DNA from 2 places in the Paraburkholderia sp. BR10937 genome. Region 2 is predicted to be linked to the other one. Evidence: riboswitches for the same ligand, from Rfam matches in the RefSeq annotation. Region 2 holds a riboswitch; the other holds the start of a gene.

Region 1 (15,205 bases), on a different contig from region 2:
GCGAGCAGTTCGCGCGGATCGAACGGATCGACCATATAGTCGTTGGCGCCGAATTCGAAGGCAAGCACCTTGTCGGCCACGTCGGCGGACTCGCTCACGATGATGGCGGGCGTCAGCCACCCTCGCTCACGCAGCGTGCGCAGCGCTGCAATGCCGTCGATCCTGAGCGCATCGTGCCGCAGGATGATGAGCGAAGGCGTTTCGCGCGCGAGACGCTGCTCCAGCCGCTCGACGCCATACAGCACCGACACCGCGATCTCCTGCCGCTGCAAATAAGTACGCAGGTCGTCCCGATACGCCTGATCGGGTTCGACAAGCAGCACGTGAATGTCCATCGATCTGTCCCTTCCTCTGTGATGCACGTCATTCCATCCGGATCCCGCGCACGAACGCATGGATGCGCTTCGATCTGCAGCGGATCATACGGAACAACGGTGCAGGAAAAAGAAGGGAAATCTGGAGAAAGTGTGGATTCGGACGGGCCACGTATACCTTACGGTATGCTTCGGGCGAAAATAGTGCCGAATAATTTCGCACTCGCCTGTATTGCTCCCTGCTGAACCCGTCATGAAAGTCAGCGTCACCTCCAAACTCTTCCTCGCGATTCTTTCGGCTTGCGTGCTCGCCGCCGTGGCCATGGGCGTCGCGATCCGGACGAGTTTCGAATTCGGCTTCGTGGATTTTCTGCAGGAGCAAAGTGCGAGCGAACTGGCGGCGCTCCAGCAGGAACTGGAAGCCTCGTACACCCAGCATGGCAATTGGGATTTCGCTCGCGAGTCCACGCAAGACCGACCTCCATTCGATGGCGGGCCGCCGCCAGGCGCGCCGCCGGGCGACGGCCGCCCGCCCGATGCGCCGGGCGGCTTCCACAGCGACGATGGCAACGGCGGTCCCCTCGCCCCCGGCCTTGCCGGGCGCCCGCGGCCGTTTCGCCCGCCCTACACGCTTTACGACGCAAACATGAAGCGCGTCACGAGCGCGGGGCCGCCCCCGCCGCCCGACGCCGTACGCCATCCGCTGCGTGTCAAGGGCCAAACGGTCGGGTGGATCGCGGTGGCGGGACCCAACTCGCTCATCAACCAGGCGGAGCAACGCTTCAAGGACCGCCAGCTGCAGGCGACGTGGATCATCGTGGGCTTTACCGCGTTGCTCTCCGCCGCCATGTCGATCATCCTCGCGCATATGCTGCTCACGCCGATCAAGCGGATCGTCACGGCCACGCATCGCCTCGCGGGCGGCGACTACGCCACGCGCGTGCCGGCCAAAGGCCGCGACGAATTGCAGATGCTCGCGAGCGATTTCAACCGGCTCGCGGCATCGCTCGAAAAGGCCGAAAGCGACCGGCGCGACTTCATCGCCGATATTTCGCATGAGTTGCGCACGCCCCTCTCGGTGCTGCGCGGCGAACTCGAGGCGATCGAGGACGGCGTGCGCCGACCCGACACGGCGACCATCGCTTCCCTGCAGTCCGAAGTAGCAATGCTCAGCCAGTTGATCGACGACCTCTACGAACTTTCGCTGGCTGACATCGGCCAGCTCTCGTTCGAGAAAGTGCCGCTCGATCTCGTCCCCATCGTGGAGGCCGCATGTGACGTATTTCGCGAGCGCCTCGCCGCCAGGGACATCGCGCTGGAATTCGATCCCGACGACGCTCATGCCACGCTTTCGGGCGATCCTTATCGCCTCACGCAACTGTGGAAAAACCTGCTGGAGAACGCGCTGCGCTACACCAATGCCGGTGGCCGCGTGAGGCTCTCGGTCACGTCGAACGACAACGACATTCATGTCGACGTTCAAGATTCGTTTCCGCCGGTTCCTGCGCCGCTGCTGCCGCATCTGTTCGACCGGTTCTTCCGCGTCGACCCATCGCGCAGCCGTCAAAGCGGGGGGGCGGGTCTCGGGCTCGCATTGTGCAAGCACATCGTGGAGCAGCACGGCGGCACCATCGAGGCATCGCGCTCCCCACTCGGTGGGCTGCGGATCCTGGTCCAACTTCCTCGCCTGCACACGCATCATGATTGATCCGACCACGCGGCCGTCCATCCTCATCGTCGAAGACGAGCCCAAGCTCGCGGCCCTGCTCGCCGACTACCTCGCGAAGGAGGATTTCGCCACGGCGATCGTGGCCGACGGCCGCGAGGTCGTGCCCTACGTGCGCGAACACCAACCGTCGATGGTGCTGCTCGACCTGATGCTGCCTGGACGCAGCGGCCTCGACGTGTGCCGCGAGCTTCGCACGTCCTCCGCGATACCCGTGATGATCATCACGGCGCGCGTGGACGAAATCGACCGTTTGCTCGGGCTCGAACTGGGTGCCGACGACTACGTATGCAAACCGTTCAGTCCGCGCGAAGTCGTGGCGCGTGTGAAAGCGATCCTGCGCCGTGCCGAACTGCTGGCGCGAGCGCACCAGGAGGCGGAAGGCACCGCGGCCTCGCCGTTTTCGATCGATGTTAGGCAACACGCCGCGCGCCTGGACGGCCGCGATCTGCACCTCACGCCCATCGAATTTCGTTTGCTTGCGCTATTGCATTCGGGCCCGGGCCGCATTTACGCGCGCGACTTTCTTCTGCGCGCGCTATACGACGATCACCGGGTCGTGGCCGACCGCACGATCGACTCGCACGTCAAGAACCTGCGGCGCAAGATCCAGTCGATCCGGCCCGAGCAGGACATGATCCGCTCGATTTACGGTGTGGGTTATCGCCTGGAGATCGCGCCTGCCGGTGAATGAATTTGACAGGCTGTACACCGACGAATCCGCATCGAACGAGAGGCGCCAGTAGATAGGCTAAATGTATTGGCGTGCCGGACGCGCGATGCAGTCTAATGGCCTTCCCGCGTTCCCCTCTATACGCATGGAGGCATCGATGAACCAGCACGCCGCAGAAGAACTCGTAAAGGCGATTGCAGCCGAGACCCATGCTCCCATGGAGACCGTTTCCAGGATGTACGAAGAAACCTGGGCAGCATTCAGCGACGGCGCGCGCATCATGGATTATCTGACCGTGCTGGTCGCGCGGCGCGTGCGCGAGAATCTGCGGAGTTTGCGCACAGACGCACACTAGGCTCGTGAAGCCCCGAACGCTCTGAGTGGCTGGAGATGCAGGCGCGCGTCATGCATGCGCGCGCCCGCATTACACTGCAGGTTAAGGTGCGATCGGCTTGCCGCTCGCGTCCTTGACCTTCTCCTTCCACTGCGACTTGATTTCGCTCACGACCGACTCCGGCAGCGAGATGTAGTCGAGGCTATCGGCGGCGGACGAGCCGTTCTTGAAGGCCCAGTCGAAGAACTTGAGCGTTTCCTTGCCCTGCTCAGGCTTGTCCTGCGCCGTGTGCAGCAGCACGAAGGTCGCGCCGACCACCGGCCATGCGTCCTTGCCCGGCTCGTTGGTGAGGATCTGGTAGAACGACTTCTTCCAGTCCGCGCCGGCGGCCGCCGCCTTGAACGTTTCGGTGTTCGGCTGAACGACCGCGCCCGCTTCGTTCTTCATGGCGGCGTAGACCATGTGGTTCTGCTTCGCGTACGCCCACTCGACGTAGCCGATCGCACCCGGCAGACGCTGCACGAAGGCCGCGACGCCGTCGTTGCCCTTGCCGCCCGTACCCGTCGGCCAGTTCACGGTCGTGCCTTCGCCGACCTTGCTCTTCCACTCGGGGCTGACCTTCGAGAGGTAGTTCGTCCAGATGAAGCTGGTGCCCGAGCCATCGGCGCGGCGCACCACGGCGATGTCGAGGTCAGGCAGCTTGACCTTCGGGTTCAGCGCGACGATGGCCGGATCGTTCCACTTCTTGATCTTGCCGAGGTAGATGTCGCCGAGCACCGGGCCCGACAGGGTGATCTCGCCCGGCTTCACGCCCGGCACGTTGATCGCCGGCACGACGCCGCCGACCACCGTCGGGAACTGGAACAGGCCGTCCTTGGCCAGCTGGTCATCCTTCAGCGGGGCATCCGAACCCGCGAAGTCGACGGTCTTGGCCTGAATCTGCTTGATGCCGCCCGACGAGCCGATGCCCTGGTAATTCACCTTGCCGCCGCCCGACTTCTGATAGGCGTCGGCCCATTTCGTGTAGATCGGCGCTGCGAAGGTGCTGCCCGCGCCCGTGATATCCGCAGCCTGGGCGATGCCCGTGCCCAGCGCGAGAATGACAATCGCAAAGAGACTGACTCTCATCCCGTACTCCTTAAAATCGTTATTGATGCGCTGGACGTTACGTTCGCAATGTGACGATTGGGTGACACTGCAGTCGATCGCAAAAGAGAACTTGCGAATGCTGACGTCACCATTCAGCAGACGTGTTAGCAAGGACTCACTGAACAGGTTCGAAGGCAGATCGCGGCGCGGGTGGAACGTCGCAATAAACCGTATATACTGTTTATACTGTTTTCAGACCGGAGATCGACATGACTGTAGCGACCACACGCAAACCCACCAAGAAGACGTTCCACTTCCCGAAGTCCGCGGCAGCCGAGGCAACTGCGGAAGCGCAAAGCGAAGCAGCAAAGCCCGCTGCGGCAGCTGCAGCGGAAGCGGCGGTAAAGTCCAAACGCAAAAAGGCCGTATCCAAAGCGGCGGCGAAGCCCGCTAACGGCGCAGCAGAGGCACTGGCTCCTGCACCTGCGGCCGCCCCCACCGAAAAGGTCAAGGCCAAGCGCGTGAAGAAAGACAAGGTCGTGCGCGACAGCTTCACGATGCCCAAGACGGACTACCAGCGCATCGCCCTCCTCAAGCGCAAGTGCCTGGAGGCCGGTGTAGCGGTGAGAAAGAGCGAACTTTTGCGCGCCGGCCTTCAATTGCTGGAAGCGACCCCGCAGAAGCGGCTGCTGGCTGCGATCGAAGCGCTCGAGACCGTCAAGACGGGCCGTCCGGCCAAAGGCGACGAAAACGCCTGATGGGCGCGAAGCGTTGGTGATGTTGGGCTTGGGGTATCTGCCTGAGGAAGGCAGATGCATCCGGATTGAACGCCGTGGGCGTTCAATCCTTCACCACGAGGGCCGTGGTGTTATTTCCTGCGCCGCTGGTTGATCAGCCGCACGATATCGTTTGTTGGACCGCTGGTGAGCAGGCGCGGGATGTCGTCGAGATGGACCCATCGACACCTGACTATCTCGCTGCTCGGCCGTGCCTTGGCCTGCCTCGGTATTTCGCAGGAAAAGACGTGGTGGTGTTTCTGCTTGCCGCGAATGTCGAACAGATACCTGGCCGACTTGCCCAGCAGCCGGGTCTCCTCCTTGAGTTCCCGAAGCGCGGTCTCCGTAAGATGCTCGCCGCGCTTCAACATGCCACCCGGTAGTGCCCACTTCGACTGACTGCGTGCTACCAGGAGTATTCGCTTACCTCTACGACAGATCACGGTGGCCCGTTTCTTCAACTCGAACTCCCACTTCGTTCCGGGGGGCGCTTCTCGATACATCCGCATGGCAACGCCTGATGTAGGTAAGCATCGTAATACAGAAAATCAGAAGTTCAACCTGCCGGCGACGCAAAGGCTGTCAACTTGTCAGAATTTGCACACTTCATCAAATCGTCACGAAGATTAGATTGCCAACCGGCCGTATGGTATGGTTTGGGCCAACCTGTTCTTGTGAGACTCGAGGTTGAAATGGATATGGACGGTGACTGGCCGCTGCCACGGCCGCGCACTCGCTTCAGAATCGATCGGCGCCGCTCCGCCGCGTCACTCACCAGCAAGACCTCCATCGCCAGCACCTTCTCGTCATTGGCCATGCCAGTGGTCGTCGAAGTGGTGCAAAGAACGAAATCCCTGGCAACAGAAGTCGACCCCGAAGCGTTTCATCAGCTTCGGGTGGCCTTCAGAAAACTTCGTGCCTTGTATTGGGCGTACTCGCCCTGGCTCGGCGAGGAAGCCACCGCGCACGCCAGCGAAGAATTCAAGCGCCTGGCCGCCGTGGCGGGCGGAACGCGCGACTGGGACATCGCAGGCGATCTCCTCAAAACCGCACAGAAGTCAGACGCCTCCATCGAACTGCTCGTGAGCGCCGCGCGCGAGAAGCGCGCGCAAGCGGTGGCGCATAGCCAGGCGATGATCAAGAGCGACGCCGTCGAGGCATTTCTGAACGACGCCGTGCTGCGCGCGCAAACCACGCTGCAGTCGAGTTGCGATGATCTGCCGATCCGCGCGTTTGCCAGGCGGCGAGTCCGCATGGCTCAGCGCACGCTTCGAAAGCGCAGCAGACGCGCCGCGCGAAGCGAGGCCGGCCACGAGGAGAGTCTTCATGACGTGCGCAAGGCCGGTAAAAAGCTGCGCTATCTGCTCGAGTTTTTTCAACCCGTGATCAAAGGCGGGCACGAGCGCACCATCAAGGAGCTCACGTCCGTGCAAAAGACGCTGGGGGAGTTCAACGACATTGCCGCGAGCGAGACCTTGATCCGCAACACGACATTCGACGAGGTACCTGCCGACATCGTCGAGAAGTCATTGCAGTGGCTGGAAGCCTTGAAGTACCAGCGAATCGACGTGGCCTCGCGAAGGGTGAGAGCCATTACCGACTGAACCAGCAAGCTGCCATCACTGGCAGGTCACGACGCTAACGGGAAGGTTCTCACTCGCCGTGCCGAGCCGCTCGCGCGACGCGGTGGTGATGGAACCGCCGGGCGGTATGCACGCCGATTGGCCCATTCCCCCGCCTTCCGTTTGTGGCGCGCCGTTGTTGAACGACTGCCACGTGATGATGACCGATGCGCCGCAGTTGTTGATCAGGTCGGTGTAGTCGAGTCCCAGTCTGGCATTTTTCCCACGATATTCCCGGTCGACGCAGTCCGTCGAAAGCTCGCTCGGTTCGAAACCAGGTGAGGCGGTGGGCGCCGCACGATCGCCGGCGGCATTGGCCGTGCCATGCACCAGAAGGATCAGGAGCAGGACGGTAAGCTGGCTGTTAGCCAGATTGCGGGAAGCGCTCATTGCTTCACCTCGCTTTCGGGTACCGATCACCGTCAGTTAGCTTCCCGCAGAAGCAGGCGTCAAGCGTCGGGCGCTTCCGTACGTGGTCAAACAAACAGTGTCGCCCGAGCCGTAAGTCTTTACTAAGGAATTCGAAATGACGAAGACGATTCCTGGGATCTTCACAAGGCCTGCACCTGCACTGCCGGTCCGGGCGCGCCGCCCACGCTCGGCGCGATCACGAGATATCGCCGGTGATCGGACACGCCCGGCGTGCCGGGCACGACGACCTGTCGAATCTGCCCCAGCGTGTTGACGATCGCGGAGCCGGCCGGGTTGGCCTTGAAGCTCGCGAGGACGTCGATGCGGCCACTGCCGTCGGCGTGGTCAGAAAGTCCGAGGAAATACGGCTGGCCCGCCTGCAATCCCGTCACCGCAGCCTGCAGCACCTGCAGCAATCCCTGATCGAACAATGCCACTGAAGTGGGCGCAGCGCCATGGTCGGCCGCGGTGCCACCCACCGGAATCAGCATCACGTGCGTTGCCTCGCCCGCCGCGCCGAGCGGCTGCGTGTTGGCCGTGCCGTCGCCATCCGGCACGGCGTCGGGCACGTACGCCACGGCTTGCGGCGCCTGGCCGACCGGCACCGTGGCGACGACCTGGTTGGTCAGCGTGTCGATTGCCGTCAGCGCATCGCCGTTTTCGAGGCCCACGTAGACACGCGTCCCGTCGCCCGACGGCCAGATGCCGTGCGGCAGGCTGCCGACCGCAATGGTCGCCACCTGCGAAAAGTCGTCGGTGCGGAACACCTTGATCTGGTTCAGGCCGCCTACCGTCACGTATGCAAACATGCCGTGGGCGTTCTGCACGATGTTCACGTGATTGGTGATCGGCCCCGTATCGAGCGTTTTCAGCAATGCAAACGGCGGGCGGGCGTCGAACACCTGGGTCTTGCCCACATCCTTCAGCGTGAACCAGACCTGCCGGCCATCCGGCGTTGCCGCGATGTTCGGGCAGAACGGGCTCGCCTGTGTCACGCGGGCCACGACCTTGTGATCGGCTACCGAAACGACATCGGTTTCCGGGTTGAAGGACGAACAGATATAGCCGTACTTTCCATCGGGCGAGAAGATCTGCATGCCCGGCCCGGCTGGCACCACAATGCGCGTCTTCTCTTCGAAGCTCTTGCCGTCGAGCACATCGACGTAATTCTCACCGCGCACGGTCACCCACACCTCCTTGCCGTCAGGCGTGAAGAATGCCTCGTGCGGGGAGCGGCCCACATAGGTCACGTGCTTGACCGCATTGGTTTGCGTATCGATGAAGGTCACCGAGTTCGAGCCGATGGAGACAATGGCCAGTGTGCGGTGATCGGGCGAAAAGCCCATCCCGTGCACGAGCAACTGACCGTGATAGAGCGGGCTGAAGTTGGCCGGAGTCGGCTCCCCGAGCCGGATGACACCGACCAGACGATTGGCCGCGGGATCGATGATCGACACGGTGTTCGAAAACTGATCAGACGAATAAACGCGGTCCCGATGGCTCACCGGAATATCGGCGGCCGCCAGCGAGCCGGGGACCTGCCCCGCCTCGGCGAGCGTGGCGGCGGCAAGCGCGACGGCAGTCAGGGCCGCGCCAAGCATGGCGTTGGTTTTCATGACGTTGTCTCCTGCGTTTTGATGCGAGTGGGTCAGTGCGACATCGGCGCCGGCTTCGCGTCATGCACCGCGAGGCGCATGGCAACGATCTCCTGCTGTTGCTCGACCACGATCTCCTGGGCGATCCGGCGTAACTGCTCGTTGTGTCCATGCCGCAGTTCCGCCATGGCCATATCGATGGCACCCTGGTGATGGGGAATCATTGTTGCGACGAAATCGCGATCGATGTCGCCCGTGGGCCTGGCCGCCATCCCCGTCATCATCTTCGTCATGGCCGCGTCGTTTTCAGAGAGAAACGAGCTTTCTTCACTATCGCGAGACGCTCCAGCGTCACCCGACGACGCGACGCATAGACCGGCCAGGGAAAGCACGGCCACACCGCTCGCCGTTGCCCGCAAAACGAGTCGAATTGCAGCGTTCATGACGTCCCCTCCGTATCGGTCGAATCCCGTTCGACGTGAAGGCAAACAACGGACTCGCCGATTTACTCCATGCCGAGCGAAATTGAAGTGCGGATCGACGAACCGCGAAACGTTGGCAAACGCTTCCCGACTCACGAGCCTCGCGCGGGCCGGGTGGAATAACATCTTTGATAGCGCGTTCGCCCCGTGACATTCGCGTAAGCGGGCGTACCATCATTGCACAGCGCATGAAGGTCGCACGCGCGGGCCCGACCGATTGATCTTTTGCCGGGCACCGCATAGCAGATTAGCCGCGTCGCCGCGGTGAGGAGCGCTACATGGCCACGAGCATTGGGCTTCACGATCAAGCGCGGCAGCTGTTGCCGTTTCGCGAGTCGGTATTGGCGATGCTCGGCGTCGCGTCGGTTTCGATGCTGATCGCGCTCGACCAGACCATCGTCGGCACCGCTTTGCCGCGCATCGTTGCAGAGCTTAAGGGCTTCGAACTCTATGCATGGGTCGCAACGGCCTACATGCTCGCGTCGGTCATCACGATTCCGATCTTCGGGCGTCTGGGCGATCTGTTCGGCCGCAAACCCTTCATGCTCGCAGCCATCCTCCTCTTCACCCTCGCCTCGGTGCTCTGCGGGGTCGCGACCAACATGCTGTTTCTCGTGCTCGCGCGCGGCCTGCAGGGCATCGGCGGCGGCATCATGATGGGGACGGTGTTCGCGACCGTCGCCGACCTGTTCCCCGATCCGCGGCTACGCCTGCGCTGGCTGGTGTTCGTCTCCTCTGCGTTCGGCCTGGCGAACGTGGTCGGGCCAACGCTCGGGGGCATGCTGACCCAGCACGGCAGCTGGCGCCTCGTGTTCTTCGTCAACGTGCCGGTGGGCGTGGTCGCGCTCTTCTTCGTGCACGCTTTCCTGCCGCATCTGCACCATGTCCGCGAAGGCGCGCGGCTGCGTCTCGACTGGCTCGGCGCGTGCGTCGTCGCCGTCACGTTCGGCGCGCTGCAGCTCGCCATCGAGCTTTTGCCGAGGCAGGGCTGGACGACTTCGACGATCGTGCTCGCGGTGATCGTGCTGGTGTGTTCGCTGACGCTTTTCTTCTGGGAAAAGCGCATGGGCTATCCGATCATCCCCGTGGACATGCTGCTCGACCGCAAGCTCGGGCCGCTCTTTGCGATGTCGGTGCTGGGCGGGTTTGCGTTGTTCTCGCTCGTGTTCTATGTGCCGCTGCTGTTCCAGGGAGGCTATGCGATGTCGCCGCGCGCCTCGGGCATGCTGATCACGCCGCTGCTGCTCGGCACGACGGTCGGCAGTTTCGTGAACAATCGCGTGGTCACGCGCATCCGGCGCGCCAACGCGATCCTCTACGTCGGCTTCGCGTTGGCGGCATTCGCGAGCCTCGCGGTGGTCGTGCTGCGAGGCAACGAGCCGCATCTCGTGTGGATGGCGTGCATGGGCGCGAGCGGCCTGGGGCTGGGCCTCGTGGGCACGAGCCTCACGGTCTGCTCGCAGCAGATCGTTTCGCGCGACCATCTCGGCGCCGCCACGGCGATGCTGCAATCGCTGCGCACGTTCGGCGGCATGCTGGGCACGGCGATGACCGGCGCGCTGCTCGGGCATGTTTACACCATGGGCGTGAATCGCTCGCTCGACTCGTATCAGGCGACGCAGTGGTTCAAGTCGTTCGCGAGTCCCGAACTGCTCGTGGACCGCGCCGATCAGGCTGCGCTGATCAGCCGCCTCGTGAGCGCCGGCCATGCCGGCGACGCGATGATGAACTCGGCGCGCAGCGCGCTCGTGGACTCGATCCATATGGGCCTGATCGTCGCTGCCGTGGCCGCGCTGGCCGGCCTGTGTCTCGCGTGGTTCGTGCCGCCCGTGCGGGTCGGCTATCTCGAGGCGCAGCCGTAAATGAACGACGCAAAATATTTCGCCGGTACTTCATTTCTATTACCGTTTAACATCTGCGTAATAAATTAGTAATTAGGGAGTAATCGAGGGTAAGCATAATTCGCCGCCGTCAGTCAGGAATAACCACACCGCATCAATCACGACGACGGAGCCCTCAGCATGCCCGCATCACGCCATCGAACTGCACTGCCGGTCTACCTGGCAGTGCTTACCAGCGTTGCCGCGCTGACCGCCTGCGGAGGCGGCAATAGCGATCCCGCCACCACTGTTGCCATTCCCGCGCCGCCTGCCGACCCCGGCTTCGTGGACAACGCACCGATTCCCGACGTCCCCGCCTTCGTCGACAACATCGCGACCAACCAGCGCGGCGACGCGCGTTACGCCACGCTCGCAACCAATGCGGGCGTACGCGTGGTGGCGCGCTTCCTCGATCTCTGGCAGCCGCTCACGCTGCTCGTGGACGCGGGCGTTTCCGCGCCGGCCAACGGCACATTCCCCGCGGTCGTGCAGTCGACGTGGACGGGTGTCCCCACCGACGGCACGCCCAACGGCACGATCCTCAACAGCACGGTGCTGAACGCGAACATCCAGTACGTCGTGACCGCAACGACGCAGCGCACCCAGGCGCAGGCCGACGCGGCCTACTACGACGACCGGCGCGGCAAGGGCTACAGCGTGACCGACGGCATGGGGCCGCTCACCGCCGCCTGGCGCTCGGCTGCGCAGCAAATCACGAGCATCACGTCGATTCCCGCGGACGCGACCACGACGCTCTACAACGACTCGGGCAACAACACGGGCGTGGGCAGCACGAGCAACGCGACCTTCGGCAAGGTGGTCGACCTGCTCAACACGATGGGCAACAACGCTTCCACCGAGCCCGCCAAGCGCTTCTACAAGTACGCACGGCCGTTCCGCTGGAGCACGAGCGTCGTGGTCGATCCCACGCTCGTGCCGGCCATCAGCACGACGCCTTCGACGGACGGCGGCTTCATCAGCGGCCACGAAGCCGAAGCCATGCGCGACGCGATGACCATGGCGTACCTCGTGCCCGAGCGCTACCAGGAAATGGCGAGTCGCGGCCTCGAACTCGGCGAAAACCGCATTCTCGCGGGCATGCATTCGCCGCTCGACGTGATCGGCGGCCGCATGTTCGCGCTCGCCGCCACCGCCGCGAATCTCTACGACCCCGCGAACGCCACGCTCAAGAGCGCGGCCTATGCGCAGGCGCACAGCGCGCTCGAACAGGCCACCGGCACGAGCGCCACGACCTTCCCCGCCTTCGCGCATTCGTCCACGACCGCGACCGACCGCTTTGCCGACTATGCGACCAACAAGTCGGAATTCGCGCGCCGCATGACGTTTGGCTTCAGCCAGATCGAATCGACCGAAGCACCGCCCGTCGTGCCGAAGGGCGCCGAGGTGCTGCTCGAAACGCGCTTCCCGTACCTGAGCGCCAGCCAGCGCCGCGTCGTGCTGAAGACGACCGAAGTCGTCTCGGGCTATCCGGTCATGGACGACGCCGAAGGCTGGGGTCGTCTGAACATGTTTAGTGCTGCAGACGGTTATGGCGCGTTCAGCGGCAACGTGATCGTGGCCATGGACTCGACCCAGGGTGGCTTCAACGCCGCCGACACCTGGCGCAACGACATCGCCGGCTCGGGCAAGCTCACGCTGCAGGGCAGCGGCACGCTCACGCTCGCGGGCAACAACAGCTACACGGGCGGCTCGCAGGTGAGCGGCGGCGTGCTCGCGGCGGCGTCGACCACGGCCTTCGGCAACGGCGACGTGTACGTCGGGTCGGGCGGCGGCGTGGCCGTGGCGACGAGCGCGCCGTTGACGGTGGCGGGCAAGTACACGCAGCTCGACGGCACGACGCTCGAACTCGACATCGACGGCGACGGCGGCGGACGCCTGCGCGTGGGCGGACAGCTCACGGTGGCGGGCGGCACGCTGCATGTGAAGTTCGTGAACGGCTATGCGCCGAAAGCGGGCGATACGATCGACGTGATCGACGGCAGCGGCGCATCGGTGAAATTCGCGACGGTCACGGTGGATGGCTTCAAGGCCACGCCCGTTTATTCTTCGACCGGCGTTGCGGTGAAGCTCTCGGCTTCGTGATGTAGTCACTCAGCAAAGCGGCCCCGAATCGCGATGGTTCGGGGCCGTTTTGCGTGTGAATCAGAAGCGATGCCGGATGCCCGCTGCCACGAGCACCTGATTGCGGCCGCCCGACGGGTCGCAGGTGTTGATCATCGCAAACGCACCGGACGACGCGCGCTGATAGATCGCCTCGGTATACACGTCCGTGCGTTTCGACAGCTGATAGGCGGCCTGCAGCGCACCTTGATGCCAATGCGCGGTGGTCGCGCCCGTATAGGCATACATGCCCGCCAGCGAGAACGCGGGCGTCACCTGCCAAAGCGCATTCACTTCGTAGTTGCTGAAGGCGATCGACGGCAACGGTGCGTCGCCATCGGCCTCGCTCACACCGGTATGAATGGAACGTGACCAGGCCGCGCCGAGCGTCACGTCGCCGAGCGCGTAGCTCATGCCCGCGCCAATGGTGTCTTCGCGCTGCACCGCGACCTCGGTCGGCACGAGGCCCGCACCCGGCAGCACCGACGTATCGTACGCACCCACCGAAGAGGCGCCGCGTCCGTCGATGTGCATCCACGCTACACCGGCGCTGAACGGGCCGCCCTCGTAATGCGCGCCGAAGCCGTAGGCGCGGTTCTGCGCGAAGCGCCCCGCCGCGTTCGAAAACGCGTACATCGCGCCGGCGCTGAAACCACCGTATGTGGCGCTCGCGAACTTCACCGCATTCGAGGCGAGCCACGAATTGTTGGCGTTGTCGTTGTCGAACGGATGCGCGAATGCCGTGCCGCCCGCACCGCCCGTCAGCGTAAACGGGGCGAAGTAGTCGTGCATCGTGTCGTACTGGCGGCCGAGCGTAATCGTACCAAATCGTTCGGATTGCAGACCAACGTAGAACGGATGGTCGTTGAAGGCTTCGCCAGAGGTGACCGAGAAACCGCGCTCGAGGCGAAAGATCGCGGCGTTGCCGCCGCCGAGATCCTCGCTGCCCTGCAGGCCCCAAAAACTGCCGTCGATCAGGCCCGAGCCTGCGCGATACTGGCTGCGGCCCGCAACGTCGCTGACATAGTCAACGCTAGCGTCGATCTCACCGTACAACGTGACCTGCTGCGCCGAGGCGCCAGCGCCTGTGAATGCCAACGCCCCGCCGAGGGCGGCCAGAATGTGCTTGTTCATGAGTCTTCTTGTTTGTGCTTGTAAAGAATGCATGGACGAGCGCCGTCAGCCCTCGCTTGTTGCGGCGTGGCGCCCCGACGTCGTCGTTAATCCGTCAATTTCCAGCGTGCTTTTGAACAGCGAACGCCTGGTGGCCCGTGAGCGGTCTACGCCGCATCGGGGCCGGTGGTGGTGGCCGGATTGGCCCGCGTTTCCAGGGCAGGAGGGTGTGCATTGACGGCTCCTTGGGTTACGCGCCCTGGAATGAGTCGCGAAATAAACGTAGCGAGGTCTGACTTCTGGCTCGATTGACAGCCAGTCACAGTGGCGCGACCGCGCCGGATTCTCACCGGCTTCCCTGCTGCGTTTCGCTCGTGCAGCGCCTACGCGCGAAAAACAGCTGCAAGGATAGCGTAAGTTGCGGGAGCGGCCAAACCGGGTGTTTTCGCCACACGACACACGTCAAAGGTTGACGCGGCAAATGCGCGGCCATTACCCTTGCGCGCTGATGGTTCCCGGCGACGGGATCAAAAGGGAACGCAGTGCAAGACTGCGGCTGCCCCCGCAACTGTTAGCGGCGAGTCCATGCCAGAGCGTGCCACTGGGAAACCGGGAAGGCCGGCAACGGACGTCGACCTGCGAGCCAGGAGACCTGCCATCAGCCGAGTCCAGCAGCCGCAACGGGCGGGGATCCCCAATGCGCCAAAGCATCGCCCACGCGGCGATCGCCCGTTGCACGGACAGCCCGTTTTTCAGGAGCTGTTTCCAGCCACCGCATCATGAAGTTTCGCCAATTCGTATTGACTTCCGCCGCGCTCGCCTGTGCGTGGCAAATCGCGCATGCCGCGGACGCATCGCCGACCCAGGCACAGCAGCAAGCCGGCGACGGCACCACGCTGCCCAACATCCTCGTCGTGGGCGACGCGCAGCATCTGCCGCAATCGTTCGACCAGCGCTACGCGAGCACCCAGGTGCTCACGCGCGAGGACCTCGACCGCGTCTCCCCCGCCGACCCAAGCATCGCGCAGGCGCTCGCCACGCTGCCCGGCGTCACCGTCTCGCAGACCGG
Region 2 (15,205 bases):
GATTGAGCAGGCAGGTGCCGAAGCGCAATTCGCCGCTCGTGGTGATGGCGGGCGCAACCGCGAGCGCCGCGCCAATTTCGCGCGCCATGACGTTCACGCCGGTGAGTCCACCGAGCAGCGGCACGACGGCGCTGCCGTCCTCGGCGAGCGCGAGCACCGGCGGCTCCGCGCCCTTGTTGGCAAGGAGCGGCGCGAGGCAGCGGATCACGATGCCCGCCGCGCACAGCGCGACGATGGGCAGGCCGCGCGTGTAGCATTCGCGCAAATGCGCGCCAAGCTCGCCGAACGCGAGATCGCCGGCCACGCGGCCCTGCAGCGCATGGACCTGCGCGCCGGGGTAGAGCGCCTGCACGCGCCGCGCCGTCGCGAGCGCGCCGGGCCCGAGGATGACGATCGCGGGCGGCGTCACGACTGCCATTTCGCCCCCGGCACGACGAGCAGCGAGAAGTAGGGCGAAGCCATCGGATCGACGTCGTCGAGCGGGACGATGCGCTGGTTCGCCATGGTTGCGCGCTCGACATACAGCGCGCGATGCGCGAGGCCCAGCTCGCCCAGCACGCGGCGCACCTTGTCGAAGTTGCGGCCCAGTTTCATGATCACGGCGGCGTCCGCGTCGGCCAGGCGCCGGCGCAATTCGTCTTCGGGCAGCACCCCCGAGAGTACGGCGAGGCTCTGGTTGCGGTAGACGAGCGGCACGCCCAGCACCGCCGCGCCGCCCAGCATCGAGCACACGCCCGGCACGACTTCGGCCTCGTAGTGCGCGGCGAGCCGGTCGTGCAGATACATGTACGAGCCATAGAAGAACGGATCGCCTTCGCAGATCACGGCCACGTCGCGTCCGGCGTCGAGATGGCGCGCAAGCATTTGCGCCGCGCCGTCGTAGAAGTCGGCGATGATCGCTTCGTACGAGAGCGGCGGTTCGAGCGCTTCGGTCGTCACGGGGTACACGAGCGGCAGGCGTTCCTGCTCCGCTTCGAGATGGGCCTCGACGATGCCGAACGCGTTGCCTTTCTTGCCCTTGGCGACGAAATACGCGACCACGGGCGCGGCCTTGAGCAGGCGCAACGCCTTGAGCGTGAGCAGTTCGGGGTCGCCGGGGCCGACGCCAATGCCGTGCAGACGTCCTTTGCGGATCATTTATTCGGTCTCCGAAGCGAGTGCGTTGACGGCGGCGGCGGCCATCGCGCTGCCGCCGCGGCGGCCGTGCACGACGACGAAGGGCACGCCGTGGCTTTCGGCTGCAAGCTGCGCCTTGGACTCGGCCGCGCCGACGAAGCCCACGGGAAACCCGAGGATCAGCGCGGGGCGCGGGGCGCCGGCGGCGACCATGTCGAGCAGATGAAAGAGCGCGGTGGGCGCATTGCCGATCGCAACGACGCTGCCTGCCAGATGCGGCCGCCACAGTTCGAGCGCGGCTGCCGAGCGCGTGTTGCCGATCGCGCGCGCGAGATCCGGGACGGCGGGATCGTCGAGCGTGCAGATCACGGCGTTGTTCGCGGGCAGGCGCGCGCGCGTCACGCCGTAAGCGACCATTTTCGCGTCGCAGAGAATCGGCGCGCCGCCCGCGAGCGCATTGCGGCCCGCCGTGCCCGCGCCTGCGGAAAACGCGAGGTCGGCGGCCACGTCGACCATGCCGCATGCGTGGATCACGCGCACGGCGAGTTTTTCGAGGTCGGTGGGGATGTGCGCGAGGTCGGCTTCGGCGCGAATCGTCGCGAACGACTCGCGATAGATCGCCTGGCCGTCGCGAATGTAATCAGACATCCTGGGTGCTCCGGGGCCGCTGCGCGAGTGCCAGCGCAGCGGCTTCGATCGTCAGGTTGCGCGCGACGAGCCGGCCGAAGCCGCTTCGCTTATCGTCGCGCTGGTACAGGTCGTAGTGGTCCGGGGCGCTGGCGAGCAACGTGAACGGCGCGCAATGCGCGGCCGCGCAGGAGCGCTCGCAGCCGCTCAGGTGGGCTTCGGCGCCGGGCGGCAACAGGGCGGCGAGGCGCTGTGCGTCGCCTTTCGTGTCCGCGCGGCTTTTCGCGCATCCGGTCGAGCCCGTGCACGCGATGAGGCGTGCGAGCGGGTTGGCGCGCGAGACGATCAGGCCGAGCGCGTGCAGGCGTTCGAGCGCGGCGGGCATCGCGTGCGCGGGCACGTTCGGCAGCAGCACGCCTTGCCATGGCGTCACGCGCAGCGTCGCATCGCCCGAGTCTTCCGCGAGCGCGGCGAGTGCGCGCAGCGTCGGCGCGTCGATACGGCCGAGCGCGGGCTGCGCGCCCACGTAGCCGCTGCCGTCGGCGTGCAGCGCGTGCGCGCCGAGGCGCAAGCCGGCGGGACTCTCCGCGCGGCGCCGCGCGCGCAGCGTGGTGTCGTCACGCATCAGCGTGAATTCGCCATGCTGTTGCGCGCGCTGCAGCAGCGCATCGAGCGAGTGAGCGGCCAGCACGTCGCGCATGCGTGTGGTGTCGGTGCCCGCGAGATCGAGGAACGCATGCAGCAGCGCGCGCATCGATGCGCGAACGTCTTCGGCGGCGAGCGTGCCGACTGGCTGCGCCGTGGGGCGGCCCGCGAGGCCCAGCGCGAAGCGCACGGTTGCGCCATGCGGCAGTGCGGCGAGCCAGATGTCGTGCGGATGCTCGAGCATCGCCACGCGCTCGCCGCCGTCCAGTTGCAACGCGAACTTGGGCGAGAGCGCGGCGAAACGCGGCTCGCGCTGCATCATGTCGATGAGCGCGGCGGCGAGCGCCGTCGTATCGCAAGAGGCGTCAGGGTCGAGGCCCGCGAGCGGGCTCAGCATCACGTTGCGCAATTCGTCGGCGGCGCACGCGCGCTCGACCGGACTCGCGGCGTCGATGCCGGCGGGGCCGAGGCCCGCGCCGATCAGCGCAGCGCTCAACGCCGCTTCCTCGCCCGCGCGCACGCCGCGAATCTGCACGTTCGCGCGATTGGTCAGTTCGAGCACGCCGCTCGCGTGCGTCGACGCTGCGTCGGCGAGCGCGCGCGCTCGCGCGGCGCTAAGCACGCCGCCGGGCAGACGGATGCGACACAAGCCGCCGTCGCGCGCGGCGACCGCGCGCACGAGCCCCGGGCACGCCGAGGGGCGGAGCACGGCCAATGCGGCAGCGGGCGAGACGGGCTTCGTTTCGTGTTTCAAGGCATTACCGGGTAAACATCACGCTGGAGCGGCGCGCTGCCCGCGCGGCAGGCGGGCAACGGCAGCGATATCGGTACACCCCGCCCGATTTGGGTTCGCGCGAACAGTCGGCCGGCAGGTCTCCTGGCTCACAGGTCGTCGACCGCATCGGCCTTCCCGGTAATACCAGTGGCTCGGGTGGATGCGGTCTCGCTGCTCACAGTCGCGGGGGCGGCCACAGCTTGCTGTGTTCCCTTTTATGCCTTAACGGCGCCGGCGGACACGGTATTATGCCCGTTTTCGCGCGTGCTCCGCCCCACCATCGGGCTGCGGGCCCGTGGCGGCGTAGAGAAACAGGCAACGAAACAGGCAACGGCGGGAGAGCGAATGCAGGGCAAGCAGGCATGGCTGACGGTGGTGGGCATCGGCGACGACGGCTACGCGGGGCTCCGGCGCGACGCGCGGCGCGCGCTGTTCGACGCGGCCATCGTGACGGGCGGCGAACGCCATCTCGCGATGCTGCCGTCACGTGTGCGTGCGCGGCGCGAGGCGTGGCCCCAGCCGTTCAGCGTGGAGGCGCTGCTCGCATACCGCGAGTCGAATGCGTCCGTATGCGTGCTCGCGAGCGGCGACCCGATGCTGTTCGGCGTGGGCGCGACGCTCGCGCGCCGCGTGCCGCCCGGTGAAATGCGCGTGCTGCCCGCGCCGTCGTCGCTCTCGCTCGCGGCAGCGCACATGGGGTGGGCGCTGCAGGATACGGCGATGGTCTCGCTCGTCGGCCGTCCGCTCGATGCGCTGCGCCGCCATCTCTACGCGCGCTCGCGCGTGCTCGCGTTGAGCGCGGATGGGCGCACGCCCGCGGCGCTTGCCGCGCTGCTCGCCGAAGCGGGCTTCGGCGCCACGCGTCTTGCGGTGTTCGAGCATCTCGGGGGCCCGCTCGAACGCCGCATCGAAGGTCGCGCCGATGCGTTGCACGTCGAACAAGCCGCGGCGCTCAATCTGGTCGCGTTCGAATGCGAAAGCGATAGTGCGCAGACGCCCGCGCGCGGCTGGACGCTCACGCCCGGCCTTCCCGACGACGCCTTTCGCCACGACGGTCAGATCACGAAGCGCGACGTGCGCGCGCTCACGCTCGCGCGTCTCGCGCCGACGCCCGGCGCGCTGCTGTGGGACGTGGGCGCGGGCAGCGGCTCGATCGGCATCGAGTGGATGCGCTCGCACGCCGCTTGCCGCGCGATCGCGATCGAGGCGCACGCCGAGCGTCAACGCTTCATCGAGCACAATCGCGCGGCGTTGGGCGTGCCGGGTTTGCAACTCGTCGCGGGCCGCGCGCCCGACGCGCTCGCAGGGCTCGCCGCGCCCGACGCGGTCTTCATCGGCGGCGGCGTGACCGTACCCGGCGTGCTGGACGCGTGCTGGTCGGCGCTCGCGAGCGGCGGGCGGCTCGTCGCGAACGCGGTGACGTTGCAGAGCGAAGCGGCACTCGCGGCATGGCGCGCACAGCACGGCGGCACGCTCACGCGTATCGGCATCGGCGAGGCGCAGCCGCTGGGCGGCTTCGACACCTGGCGTCAGGCCTTGCCCGTCACGCTTTACGAGGCCGTCAAGCCATGACGGCGCGCATCCTGCTGCTCGGCGGCACCGGCGATGCGCTGGCGATCGCGCGCACGCTAGGCCCGCAGCACGTGTACTCGCTCGCGGGCCTTGGCCGCGTGCCCGCCGATCTCGCCTGCGCGGTGCGGGTAGGCGGCTTTGGCGGGGCAGAAGGGCTCGCGCGCTTTCTCGCCGACGAAAACATCGCACTCGTCTTCGACGCCACGCATCCCTATGCCGCGCAGATCAGCGCCAACGCGGCGCGCGCATGCGTGGCGGCAGACGTGCCGTACTGGGCGCTGCGGCGTGCGCCATGGCAGCCGCAGCCCGGCGACGACTGGCACATGGTGAGCGGCTGGGGCGGGGTAGTCAAGGCGATTGCGCCGTTCGCGCGCCCGCTCTTCACGCTCGGGCGCGAGCCGCTCTCGCATCTGGACGAAGTGCCGCCGCAGCAGCACTGGACGATCCGTTGCCTCGAAGCGCATCCCGGCCACGCCCGCGCGTGCATCATCGACGCGCGCGGGCCGTTCACCGCCGTTGGCGAGCGCGTGCTGTTTACCGAAGCGCGCATCGACGTCGTGGTCAGCAAGAACAGCGGTGGCGCCGCGACCGAAGCGAAGCTCGCCGTCGCGCGCGCAATGGGCCTGCCCGTGGTGATGATGCAACGGCCGCCGCTGCCCGACGCGCAACGTGAATTCACGTCGGCGCAAGCGGCAATCGACGCGCTCGCGAACCCTGTTTAGCGGAGTTTCCACGCATGACCGTTTTCTTCATCGGCGCGGGGCCGGGCGATCCTGAACTGATCACCGTGAAGGGCCAGCGCCTCGTGCGCAGCTGCCCCGTCATTCTCTACGCGGGCTCGCTCGTGCCGCCCGCCGTGCTCGAAGGCCACCGCGCGCACAAGGTCGTGGACACGGCGCCGCTCACGCTCGACGAGATCGTCGCATTGCTCGAAAACGCGCATGCGCAGGGCTTCGACGTGGCGCGCGTGCATTCGGGTGACCCGTCGCTCTATGGCGCAATTGGCGAGCAGATCCGCCGGCTGCGCATGCTCGGTATTCCTTATGAAGTCGTGCCCGGCGTGACCGCGACCGCTGCGTGCGCGGCGGCGCTCGGCAGCGAACTCACGCTGCCCGGCATTTCGCAGACGCTCATTCTCACGCGCTACGCCACGAAAACGTCGATGCCCGAAGGCGAGCAGCTAGGCGAGCTCGCGCGGCACAGAGCGACGCTCGCGATTCACCTGGGCGTGCGCCATATCGCGCGCATCGTCGAGGAATTGCGGCCGCATTACGGCGAGGATTGCCCGGTCGCGGTGATCTATCGCGCGAGCTGGCCCGACGAGGAACGCGTGACGGGCACGCTCGCGGACATCGCGCAGAAGGTGCTGGCGACGGATATCGAGCGTACGGCGCTCATCCTCGTGGGGCGCGTGCTCGCGGCGGAGGGGTTTGCGGATTCGACGCTTTATGGGGCGCAGAAACGCTAAGGCTACGAAAGCGCGCGCAAGTGTGCTCGCAGCTTGTCCACCTCGCCGTCGGCGAATTCCTTTTCGATTTCGTCATGCGTTTGCTGCCAGAGCGGAAACGCCGCGTTGAGCAGCCGATGCCCCTCGTCCGTGAGGCTCAGCAAGCGGCTGCGCTTGTCCTCCGGGTCCTGCTCGATCACGACGAGACCGCGCCGCTCCAGCGGCTTGAGCGCGGCCGTAAGCGTGGTGCGGTCCATGGCCAGCAGCGACGCCACGTCTTTCATGCCGGGCGGATGCGGCCGGTTCAGCGACATCAGCAGCGAAAACTGTCCGTTCGTGAGATCGAGCGGCCGCAGCACGTCGTCGAAAATGCGCGCGAGATTGCGTGCCGCCCGCTGCATATGCAGACACAGGCAGCAATCGCGCACCAATAGCGTGGTTTCGAAGGGAAGTTTCTTTGCGCGTGCCATGTTGCAATTATGTTGATATCAACCTATTCTGTCAAGGCCGGATGGGCGACATGCCGTTGCTCCCGTTTTCAGACCAGCAACCAGACCAGCAGTTGGAGGACACATGAGCGATCAGAAACTGTTTCTCGCTGTTTTTCTCGGTACCAAAGACAACGCGCGCATGAAGGGGTGGGCGGCGCTTTCCGAAGCGGATCGACACGCAAAGGAAAAGGAGGGCATTGCAGCCTGGCACGCGTGGGTCGAAAAGCACAAGGCGTCGATCGTCGATATGGGCGGCCCGCTCGGCAAGACCAAGTCGATTGGCGAGCATGGCATCGCGGATACGTCCAACGCGCTAACGGGCTATACCGTGCTGCGTGCCGCATCGCACGAAGAGGCCGCGAAGCTGTTCGAAGGGCACCCGCATTTTTCGATTTTTCCGGGCGAGGGCGTCGAAGTAATGCCGGTTTTGCCGATTCCCGGTATCTGAACGGAGGCGCGTCATGAAACTCTACGGCTTTGCCGGCACCCGTTCGCAACGCGCGCTATGGGGCCTCAAGGAAGTCGACGCCGATTTCGAATTCATCTCGGTCAATCTGCTCGCAGGCGAGCACAAGCGGCCCGAATACCTGCGCATCAATCCCGCGGGCAAGGTGCCCGTGCTGATCGACGGCGACCGCGTGATTCCCGAATCGGCTGCCATCGTGCTGTATCTCGCGGATAAATACCCGGAGAAGGCGCTGCTGCCCGCCGATCTCGACGAACGGGCGCAGGCGTATCGCTGGACCCTGTTCGCGGTCACCGAGCTGGAGCAGCCGCTCTGGAGAATCACGCGGCATTCGTTCCTGTATCCGCCGGAAAAGCGCAGCCCCGCCGAAATCGAACTCGCGCGGGAGGATTTCAGGACCATGGCCGCGGTGCTCGAGAAGCATCTCGAAGGACGCGAGTTCATCGTCGGCAACCAGCTTTCGGTCGCCGACTGCGTGACGGTGTATCTGATGGACTGGGCCAACGAAGTGCAACTGCTGGACGGCTTCCCGCGTTTGCAGGCATATCTCGAACGCCTCTACGCGCGCCCCGAGGCGCCGCAGCGCATTGCCGAAGCGCGCAAGGCGGCATAAATGGAAAACGGCCCAACCGGATCACGCCGATTGGGCCGCCTCGCTGCCGCGTTACGCCATCTCAATGCGCCCGCGCATGCTCATGATCCACATGCGTGCGCGGCTGCGTCACCGTGCTCACCACCACGAGCACGATCACGTTCACGAACAGCGCAAGGAAGCCGATGTTGACGTCCTTGAGCGCGTCCGGCGCGAACGGAATCAGCTGAGCCACGCTCACATGCGTGAGCGTCGTGACGATCACCACGAGCACGCCCGCCACGATGCCGCAGAACGCGCCTTGCTTCGTCACGCGATTGCGTGCGGAGAGGCTGCACACCAGCGCCGGGAACAGCTGCGTGACGAAGTTGTAGCCCATCAGCAGCAGCGCGACGATGGTGTCGCCCCCCTTGAGCGTAAAGCCGACCGCCACGAGCGCGATAACCGGCACGAAAATGCGCGCGAGCTTCGCGACTTGCGCGTCGTCCGCGCTCTTCGAGAGTGCGCCGCGATAGACGTCGTTGGCGAGCAGCGTCGAAGCCGTGGTGAGGATCATCGAGCCCGGCACGAGTGCGGTGAGCACGCCCGCCGCGCCGATGACGCCCACGAACCACGGATCGAACGTCTGCAGCGCGAGACGGAACAGCGAGAGGTCGATGTCGGAGCCCTTGAGGCCCGGCACCTTGAGCACGGCCGCGAAGCCGCAGAAGAACACGAACAGCAAAATGAGCTGGTAGAGCGGCAGGATCATCGCGTTACGGCGGAAGATGCGCTCGTTCTTCGCGGTGTAGACCGACATGAACGTGTGCGGCCACATGAAGAAGCCCAGCGCCGTGAGCAGCACGGTGGACTGGAACCACGTCACGCTCTGGCCTCGCGCCGGGAACGTGAGGAAGCCGGGCTTGGCGGCGTCGATGGCGCGGAACATCTCGCTCAGGCTGCCATAGTGGTGGATCGGCAGGTAAATGCCGAGGAACACGGCAACGGCGAGAATCATCGTGTCCTTCACGACCGAGTTCCACGCGCAGCCGCGCACGCCCGAAACGATCACGTAGGCCGTGACCACGGCCGCGCCGATCCAGATCGCCGCCGTGGAGGAGATCGCGCCATAGGAGGCCGTCGTCACGATGATGCCGAGGCCCTTGAGCTGCAGGACGAGATACGGCACGAGCGCGAGCACGCCCACGCACGCCACCAGCACGCCCAGCGCGGGGCTCTGGTACTTGCGCGCGAAGAAGTGCGGCTGCGAGACGAGCCGGTGCTGCTTGGCGAAGCGCCATACGGGCGGCAGCATCCAGTACGAAAGAATGTATGCAAGCGTGCCGTAAGCCAGAATGTAGTAGACGGGCGCGCCCTTGCCATAGGCGAAGCCGCTGCCGCCGAGAAACGTGAAGGTGGTGTAGATCTCGCCCGCCATCAGCAGGAACACGAACGCAGTGCCGAAACTGCGGCCGCCCACGGCCCACTGCTCGAGGTTCATGTCGTGCCCGCGGCGGGCACGCATGCCGAGGTAGAGCGCGACGAAGGTCATCGCCGCGATGATGATGAGGGCGCTCATGATCGCACCTCCGCATCCGCTTCGCCCGAAAGCCGGTTGACCGGGTCGAGCCGGTAGACGATCCCCATGATCACCGCGGCCAGCACGACCCACATGACGATCCACGCGAGCACGAGCGGCATGCCGAGCACGAGCGGCTCGGTGCGATTGACGAACGGCACCCCTAACAGGATGCCGATAAAGGGCAAGGCAGCGAGCAACCGCAGTGACATGGCAACTCCTCTTTCATATGAGAAGAAAAGAAACGTCGCGTCGGGGTGCGAAGCCACCCACTCTATGCTTGTGAACGCGCCCCGTAAAGCTGCCAAAAAAACTGAAGGGCTTGCCGTAAAGTTTGGTGCAACGCGCCATTTTCCGGGGCATCGACCGACATCGATCCGGCACGCCTGACGCCGATCCGGCTACACTTCTCGCAGCCCGGCGCGCTTTTTGCGCATGCCCTTAACGGATCGACTCCATGATCGAGAGCCTGATTTCAGACATTCTGTTCGGTTTCACCGGACTCATCAGCATCATCAATCCCTTGAGCGGTGCTTTTGTTTTTCTCGATCGCACCACAACGCTTACCGACGAAGAGCGGCGCCTGCTCGCCAAACGCGTGGCGATCAACGCGTTCTTCGTGCTGGTCGGGGCTTTTTTCGTCGGCACGCCCATCCTGCATTTCTTCGGTATTTCAATGGAAGCGCTGCGTATCGGCGGCGGCCTCGCCGTAGCCGTGGCCGGCTGGCAAATGCTCAACGCGCCCGAGCCGGAGCCGCCCGCGGTCGATCATCCGGTCAAGCCCGTGAGCGCGAGTTCGGCTTCCGGCAAGGCCTTTTTTCCGCTGACCATTCCGCTCACCACCGGCCCCGGCTCCATCGCCACGGCCATTGCGCTGAATGCCAACCGCACGCACAAGCTTTCGGCGTGGCTGCTCTCGAGCTTCGCGTCGCTCGTGATCTCCGCGCTCGTCATGCTGGTGATCTATTACGTGTACAGCCGCGCTGCGCGGCTTTCGCAGTACCTGGGTGTGGAAGGCACGCGCGTGGCCATGCGCGTGTCGTCGTTTCTGCTCCTGTGCATCGGGGTGCAGATCATACTGACTGGCCTGACCGGCTTTCTCACGCCGATCGCCGACCTGCGCGCCGCGAAGTAGCGGCGCTGTCAATCGGGCCGGCGTACACAAGCGTTCTCACGCGAAGGAGACCATCATGTGCCGCTGGCTTGCGTATAGCGGGAACCCCGTGCAACTCGAAACCGTGCTGTTTCACGCACGGCATTCGCTGATCGATCAAAGCCTGCATTCCACCAAAGGCGCGACCACCACGAATGGCGACGGCTTCGGCATGGGCTGGTATCAGGACCCGCACGACATTCCGTATCGCTACCGCAGCGTGCATCCAGCCTGGAACGACCGCAACCTGCGCGAGCTGGCGCGCGCGGTGCGTGCGCCAATGTTCGTCGCGCACATTCGCGCGGCCACGCATACGCCGGTGCAGGAAACGAACTGCCATCCGTTTCGGCACCGGCGCTGGATCTTCGCGCACAACGGCCTGATCCGCAGCTATCCGCTGATGCGGCGCGACCTGTTGGTCGCGATCGATCCGGGGCGCTTCAATGCGCTCGAAGGGTCGACGGATTCGGAAACGATGTTCTATCTCGCGATGACATTCGGCCTCGAAGTCGATCCTGTACTTGCGCTGGAACGCATGGCGGGTTTTGTCGAGGCAACCGCGCAAAAGCATGGCGTCGAGCCGGCGCTCAACATGACGGTTTGCGCATGCGACGGCGAGCAGATCGTCGCCGTGCGGTATTCGAGCGAACGCAATTCCCGCTCGCTTTATCACACCACGGCGTTCCGGCATCTGCGCGAAATGTATCCCGACGACCCGCGCATCATCGCGGCCGGCGACGACGCGTATCTGCTCGTCTCCGAGCCGCTTGGCGATGCGCCCGATGTATGGGCCGAAGTGCCGGAATCGACGGCGATCGTCGTGCGCGGGCCCAAGGTCGAATACCGGCCGTTCGCACCTGTCTCACCTTGAATCGACCTCACGCGCTGCGGCGCCTTTGCCTTGCCGCCGCGAGCGCGAGCACCTCGTCGAACAGCGCGACGTCCACGGGCTTCACGAGGTGCATCTCGAAGCCCGCTTCGTGCGTGAGTTCGATGTCTGCGGCCTGGCCGAAGCCCGTCATCGCGGCGAACAGCGTGTGTTTGAGCGGCGGCAGCGCGCGCAGGGCACGCAGCGTCGCATAGCCGTCGATCTCGGGCATGGCGATGTCGATGAGCGCGGCGTCGGGCGTGAAGCCGTCCACTTGCTCGCACGCGTGGGCGGCGCTGTAGGCCACGCGCACGTCGTGCCCTTTGAGTTCGAGCAGCATGGCGAGGCTGTCGGCCGAGTCGCGGTTGTCGTCGACCACTAGCACGCGCAGCGGCGGCACGCCGGCTTCCGCCAGGGCGGCAAGCTCGGCGGTGTCCGGCGTGAGCGGCGCCGGCTGCACCGCATGCGCGCTCTCGCGCGCGAACGGCAGGCGGATCGTGAACGTGCTGCCTTTGCCGGGCCCGTCGCTCCTCGCGGAGATCGTGCCGCCATGCAGCTCGACGAGCGAGCGGCACAGCATGAGGCCGATGCCGAGCCCGTTTTCCGTGGGCCCCGGCACCGAGCGGTCCTGGCTGAAGAGGCCGAAGATCGACTCGTACGTGCCGGGCCGCAGGCCACGGCCTTCGTCGCGCACCTGGATCTGCACGGCGCGCGCGGCGGAACGTACGTCCACGACGATGCGGCTGCCGTCGGGCGAGAACTTCGAGGCGTTGTGCAACAGGTTCTGCAGCACCTGCACGAGGCGCGTGTGATCGCCCGTCATGGCGAGCGTCGCGTCGGGCATCTGCACGTCCACGTGCTGGCCGCGTGCCGAGGTGAAGGGCTGCGCCGCGTCGATGGCGTGCGCGACCACCTCGCGCAGGTCGAGCGGCGCCTCGCGCAACTCGATCTTGCCTGAGGTGATGCGCCCGACGTCGAGCAGGTCGTCCACGAGCCGCGTGAGGTGGACGATCTGGCGGTCGATCATTTCGCGGGCGCGCTCGATCTCGGGGCTCGGCGCATCCATGAGGCGCATCGTGGCCACGGCGTTGCGCACCGGCGCGAGCGGGTTGCGCAGTTCATGCGCGAGCAAGGCGAGGAACTGCTTCATCTGCTCGCTCGAATGCTCGAGTTCGTCGGTGCGGCGGCTTTCGGTCATGTCGCGCGTGACCTTCGCGAAACCCGTGAGGCGGCCGTGGCCGTCGTGCACCGCGGTGAGCGTGACGTTGGCCCAGAACATCGAGCCGTCCTTGCGCACGCGCCAGCCCTCGGTCACGACCCGGCCCAACTCCTTCGCGCGGCGCAACTCGCGCTCGGGCTGACCGGCGGCGACCTCGTCGGGCGGATAGAACACGGAAAAATGCTGGCCGACGATCTCGGCCGGGCGGTAGCCCTTCAGGTTGGTCGCGCCGGTGTTCCAGCTCACCACGTGGCCCTGCGGATCGAGCATGAAGATCGCGTAGTCGCTCACGCTTTCCACGAGCAGGCGAAAGCGCTCTTCGGTAAGGCGCAGCGCCTCGACCTGGCGGCGCTCCGCGGTGAGGTCGCGCGTGACCTTGGCGAAGCCGGAGAGCGAGCCGTCGCGCTCGCGCAGCGCAGTGATGACGACGTTGGCCCAGAACATCGAGCCGTCCTTGCGCACGCGCCAGCCTTCGTCGTTGAAGCGTCCGTGCAGCGCGGCCTGCTCCAGCTCGTGTTCGGGCCAGCGGCGCGCGTTGGCTTCGTCGGTGTAAAAACGCGAGAAATGCTGGCCGATGATCTCGTGCGCTTCATAGCCCTTGATGCGGGCCGCGCCGCGATTCCAGCTCGCGATGTAGCCGCGCGTGTCGAGCAGGAAGATCGCGTAGTCCTCGATCGGCTCCACGAGCGCCTCGAAGCGGCGTTCGTGGTGGCTTTCGGTCGCGGTGTCGTGCGGGGCGATGCCGGGGTCGGGCGTCGTCATGGTCCTCGGGTCTGTCATGGGGCCTGTTCACAAGTTTGACAGGCTTTGGCCTCTTGAATGGACGTCCCGCGCGCAGCGGGCGCCGCAGCTTACCACGCGCGCTGCCCCGAGCGGTCGTACTTTTCGGCCATTGCCGGAATGCCTGCGCGCACGTGGCGTTCCGCGCGGCGTACCTGGCGGGTGAGCAGCACGACGTGGGGCGGCACTACGCGGCGCGCGCGCAAGGTCCAGAACGCGCCGCGCAGCAGCGCCACGCCCGCGGGCCCGAGCGAGCGCTGGCGGGCGAACACGGCGAGCGCACGGCCGGTCGCCGCGATCGCATCGCGCGCGGGCAGGCGCATCCATGCCACCCAGGCGGTGTTGCGCGCGAGCGCGCATTGCTGCGCGCGCGTGAACCAGTGGTAAAGCGGCTCGCGATGCGCGAGCGCCTGCTCGCAATAGACGATCTGGTGGCCGGCCGACAGCATGTCGAGCGCGGCTAGCTCCTCGGCACCGCCGTGCGAAAGCCGCTCCTCGTAGCCGCCGAGCACGCGGAACACGGCTGCTCGGAAAATGCACGCGCCGGCCATGAAGTTCGCGAGCCCCGGCCCGGCCTCGCCTTCCGCGCCCGGCGACGTGGCGGCGAGCATCAGGCAGGCGGGGTGAATTTCGCGCTCGTCGCCGCTCACCACGCGCGCGTTGAGCACGGCCACCTGCGCGTGGGCGTCGAGCAGCTGCGCCGCGCGTGCGAGCGCGCCGGGTGCGAACCAGGTGCTGTCGTCGCAGCACGCGACATAGTCGGTGCGCGCGAGCAGCACGGCGCGATTGAAGCCGGCCATGCCGTGGTCGCCCAGCGACTGGACGATGCGCACTTGCGGAAAGAGTGACGCCAGCAGGGAGACGGTGGAATCGGTGGAGCCGTTGTCGGCCACGATGACGTCGGGGTGTTCGGGAAGGGCGGTGAGGCGCGCGACGGTATCGATGATTTGACGCACGTGATTGCGCGTGAGGACGACCACCGTCACGCGCGGCGCGCTGGGAGTTCCGGGGGCAGGGGCGGAGTCGTTCATCGCAGCAGGCGGCGGGAGCCGGCCGGTGAGTTGTCGAATTGACCTATGTCAGCATACGCCGATGGCGCGCGACATGCAGTACATGACATGCGCCAGTGGCGGGGCGGCGCGGCGGCGGTGCTGCACTGCACAGCCGGCAACTGCGCAATTTTCGCGCCGCGTGTGGCGGCGCGCGCGATCAACCCCGATCAACCCGATTCGCGGCTCGATCAGCCGCTCAATCGCGCGCGCAGACTTCGTCGAGGTGGCCGAGCAGGTCGGCGGGATCTTCGTACACGCGCAGCGCGCCCGCGCGCTCTAGTTCCTCGGTGCCGTAGCCGCCCGACTGCAGGCCGATGCCGAGCGCGCGGCAGCGCTGGGCCGCGAGCATGTCCCAGACGCTGTCGCCCACCACGAGGCAGCGCTCGATCGGCACGTTCAGCCGCAGCGCCGCGGCGATGAAAAGATCCGGGTCGGGCTTGGCATGGCGCACTTCGTCGCGCGTGACCACCGTCGTGACGGACGGGTCCACGCCGAGCGCCTGCAGGTTCACGGACGCCGTGGCGAGCCGCCCGCTCGTGGCGATCGCCCAGGGCACCTGTGCCGCGCTGAGCGCGTCGAGCAGCGCGCGAGCGCCGGGCAGCGGACGCACCTTGCCAGCGTGGCGGCGGTAGGCGTCGGCGTGTAGTTTTTGCAAGCGCGCGATGCGCTCGGGCGCGATCGACTCGTGGGCCTCGTGGGTCTCGCGCAGCAGCTGGTCCATGAAGAGCCCGCCGCTCATGCCGATGCGCCGGTGAATGCGCCACACCGAGAGCTCGATGCCGTCCGCGTCGAGCGCTTCCTTCCATGCGAGCACATGCTGATACACGCTGTCGACGAGCGTGCC

What was found. Region 2 has a riboswitch for cobalamin ahead of cobG (precorrin-3B synthase). Riboswitches for the same ligand answer to the same signal wherever they lie in the genome.
Region 1: linked by a shared signal. The riboswitch ahead of AB4Y44_RS04870 (porin) and the one ahead of cobG (precorrin-3B synthase) in region 2 are both predicted to bind cobalamin.

Annotation. Positions count from the first base shown of each region.
Region 1 is NZ_JBFRCL010000004.1:45,731-60,935, forward strand. It holds gene AB4Y44_RS04805 (response regulator) at 1-335, opposite strand, end outside; gene AB4Y44_RS04810 (ATP-binding protein) at 568-2,022, shown strand; gene AB4Y44_RS04815 (response regulator) at 2,015-2,734, shown strand; gene AB4Y44_RS04820 (DUF3562 domain-containing protein) at 2,871-3,068, shown strand; gene pstS (phosphate ABC transporter substrate-binding protein PstS) at 3,150-4,175, opposite strand; gene AB4Y44_RS04830 (hypothetical protein) at 4,406-4,894, shown strand; gene AB4Y44_RS04835 (NUDIX domain-containing protein) at 5,005-5,373, opposite strand; gene AB4Y44_RS04840 (CHAD domain-containing protein) at 5,605-6,516, shown strand; gene AB4Y44_RS04845 (hypothetical protein) at 6,532-6,924, opposite strand; gene AB4Y44_RS04850 (hypothetical protein) at 7,086-8,561, opposite strand; partial or broken gene AB4Y44_RS04855 (DUF305 domain-containing protein) at 8,627-8,983, opposite strand; gene AB4Y44_RS04860 (MFS transporter) at 9,301-10,884, shown strand; gene AB4Y44_RS04865 (phosphatase PAP2 family protein) at 11,044-13,005, shown strand; gene AB4Y44_RS04870 (porin) at 13,066-14,157, opposite strand; cobalamin riboswitch at 14,404-14,538, opposite strand; cobalamin riboswitch at 14,629-14,811, shown strand; gene AB4Y44_RS04875 (TonB-dependent receptor) at 14,916-15,205, shown strand, end outside.
Region 2 is NZ_JBFRCL010000028.1:418-15,622, forward strand. It holds partial or broken gene AB4Y44_RS22835 (cobalamin biosynthesis protein CbiG) at 1-418, opposite strand, end outside; gene AB4Y44_RS22840 (precorrin-2 C(20)-methyltransferase) at 406-1,137, opposite strand; gene AB4Y44_RS22845 (precorrin-8X methylmutase) at 1,138-1,764, opposite strand; gene cobG (precorrin-3B synthase) at 1,757-3,142, opposite strand; cobalamin riboswitch at 3,238-3,414, opposite strand; gene cbiE (precorrin-6y C5,15-methyltransferase (decarboxylating) subunit CbiE) at 3,509-4,735, shown strand; gene AB4Y44_RS22860 (cobalt-precorrin-6A reductase) at 4,732-5,457, shown strand; gene cobM (precorrin-4 C(11)-methyltransferase) at 5,472-6,203, shown strand; gene AB4Y44_RS22870 (MarR family winged helix-turn-helix transcriptional regulator) at 6,206-6,652, opposite strand; gene AB4Y44_RS22875 (hypothetical protein) at 6,756-7,121, shown strand; gene AB4Y44_RS22880 (glutathione S-transferase family protein) at 7,135-7,752, shown strand; gene AB4Y44_RS22885 (sodium:solute symporter family protein) at 7,814-9,289, opposite strand; gene AB4Y44_RS22890 (DUF3311 domain-containing protein) at 9,286-9,501, opposite strand; gene AB4Y44_RS22895 (MarC family protein) at 9,747-10,424, shown strand; gene AB4Y44_RS22900 (class II glutamine amidotransferase) at 10,480-11,313, shown strand; gene AB4Y44_RS22905 (PAS domain S-box protein) at 11,321-13,291, opposite strand; gene AB4Y44_RS22910 (glycosyltransferase) at 13,381-14,340, opposite strand; gene AB4Y44_RS22915 (HAD family hydrolase) at 14,558-15,205, opposite strand, start outside.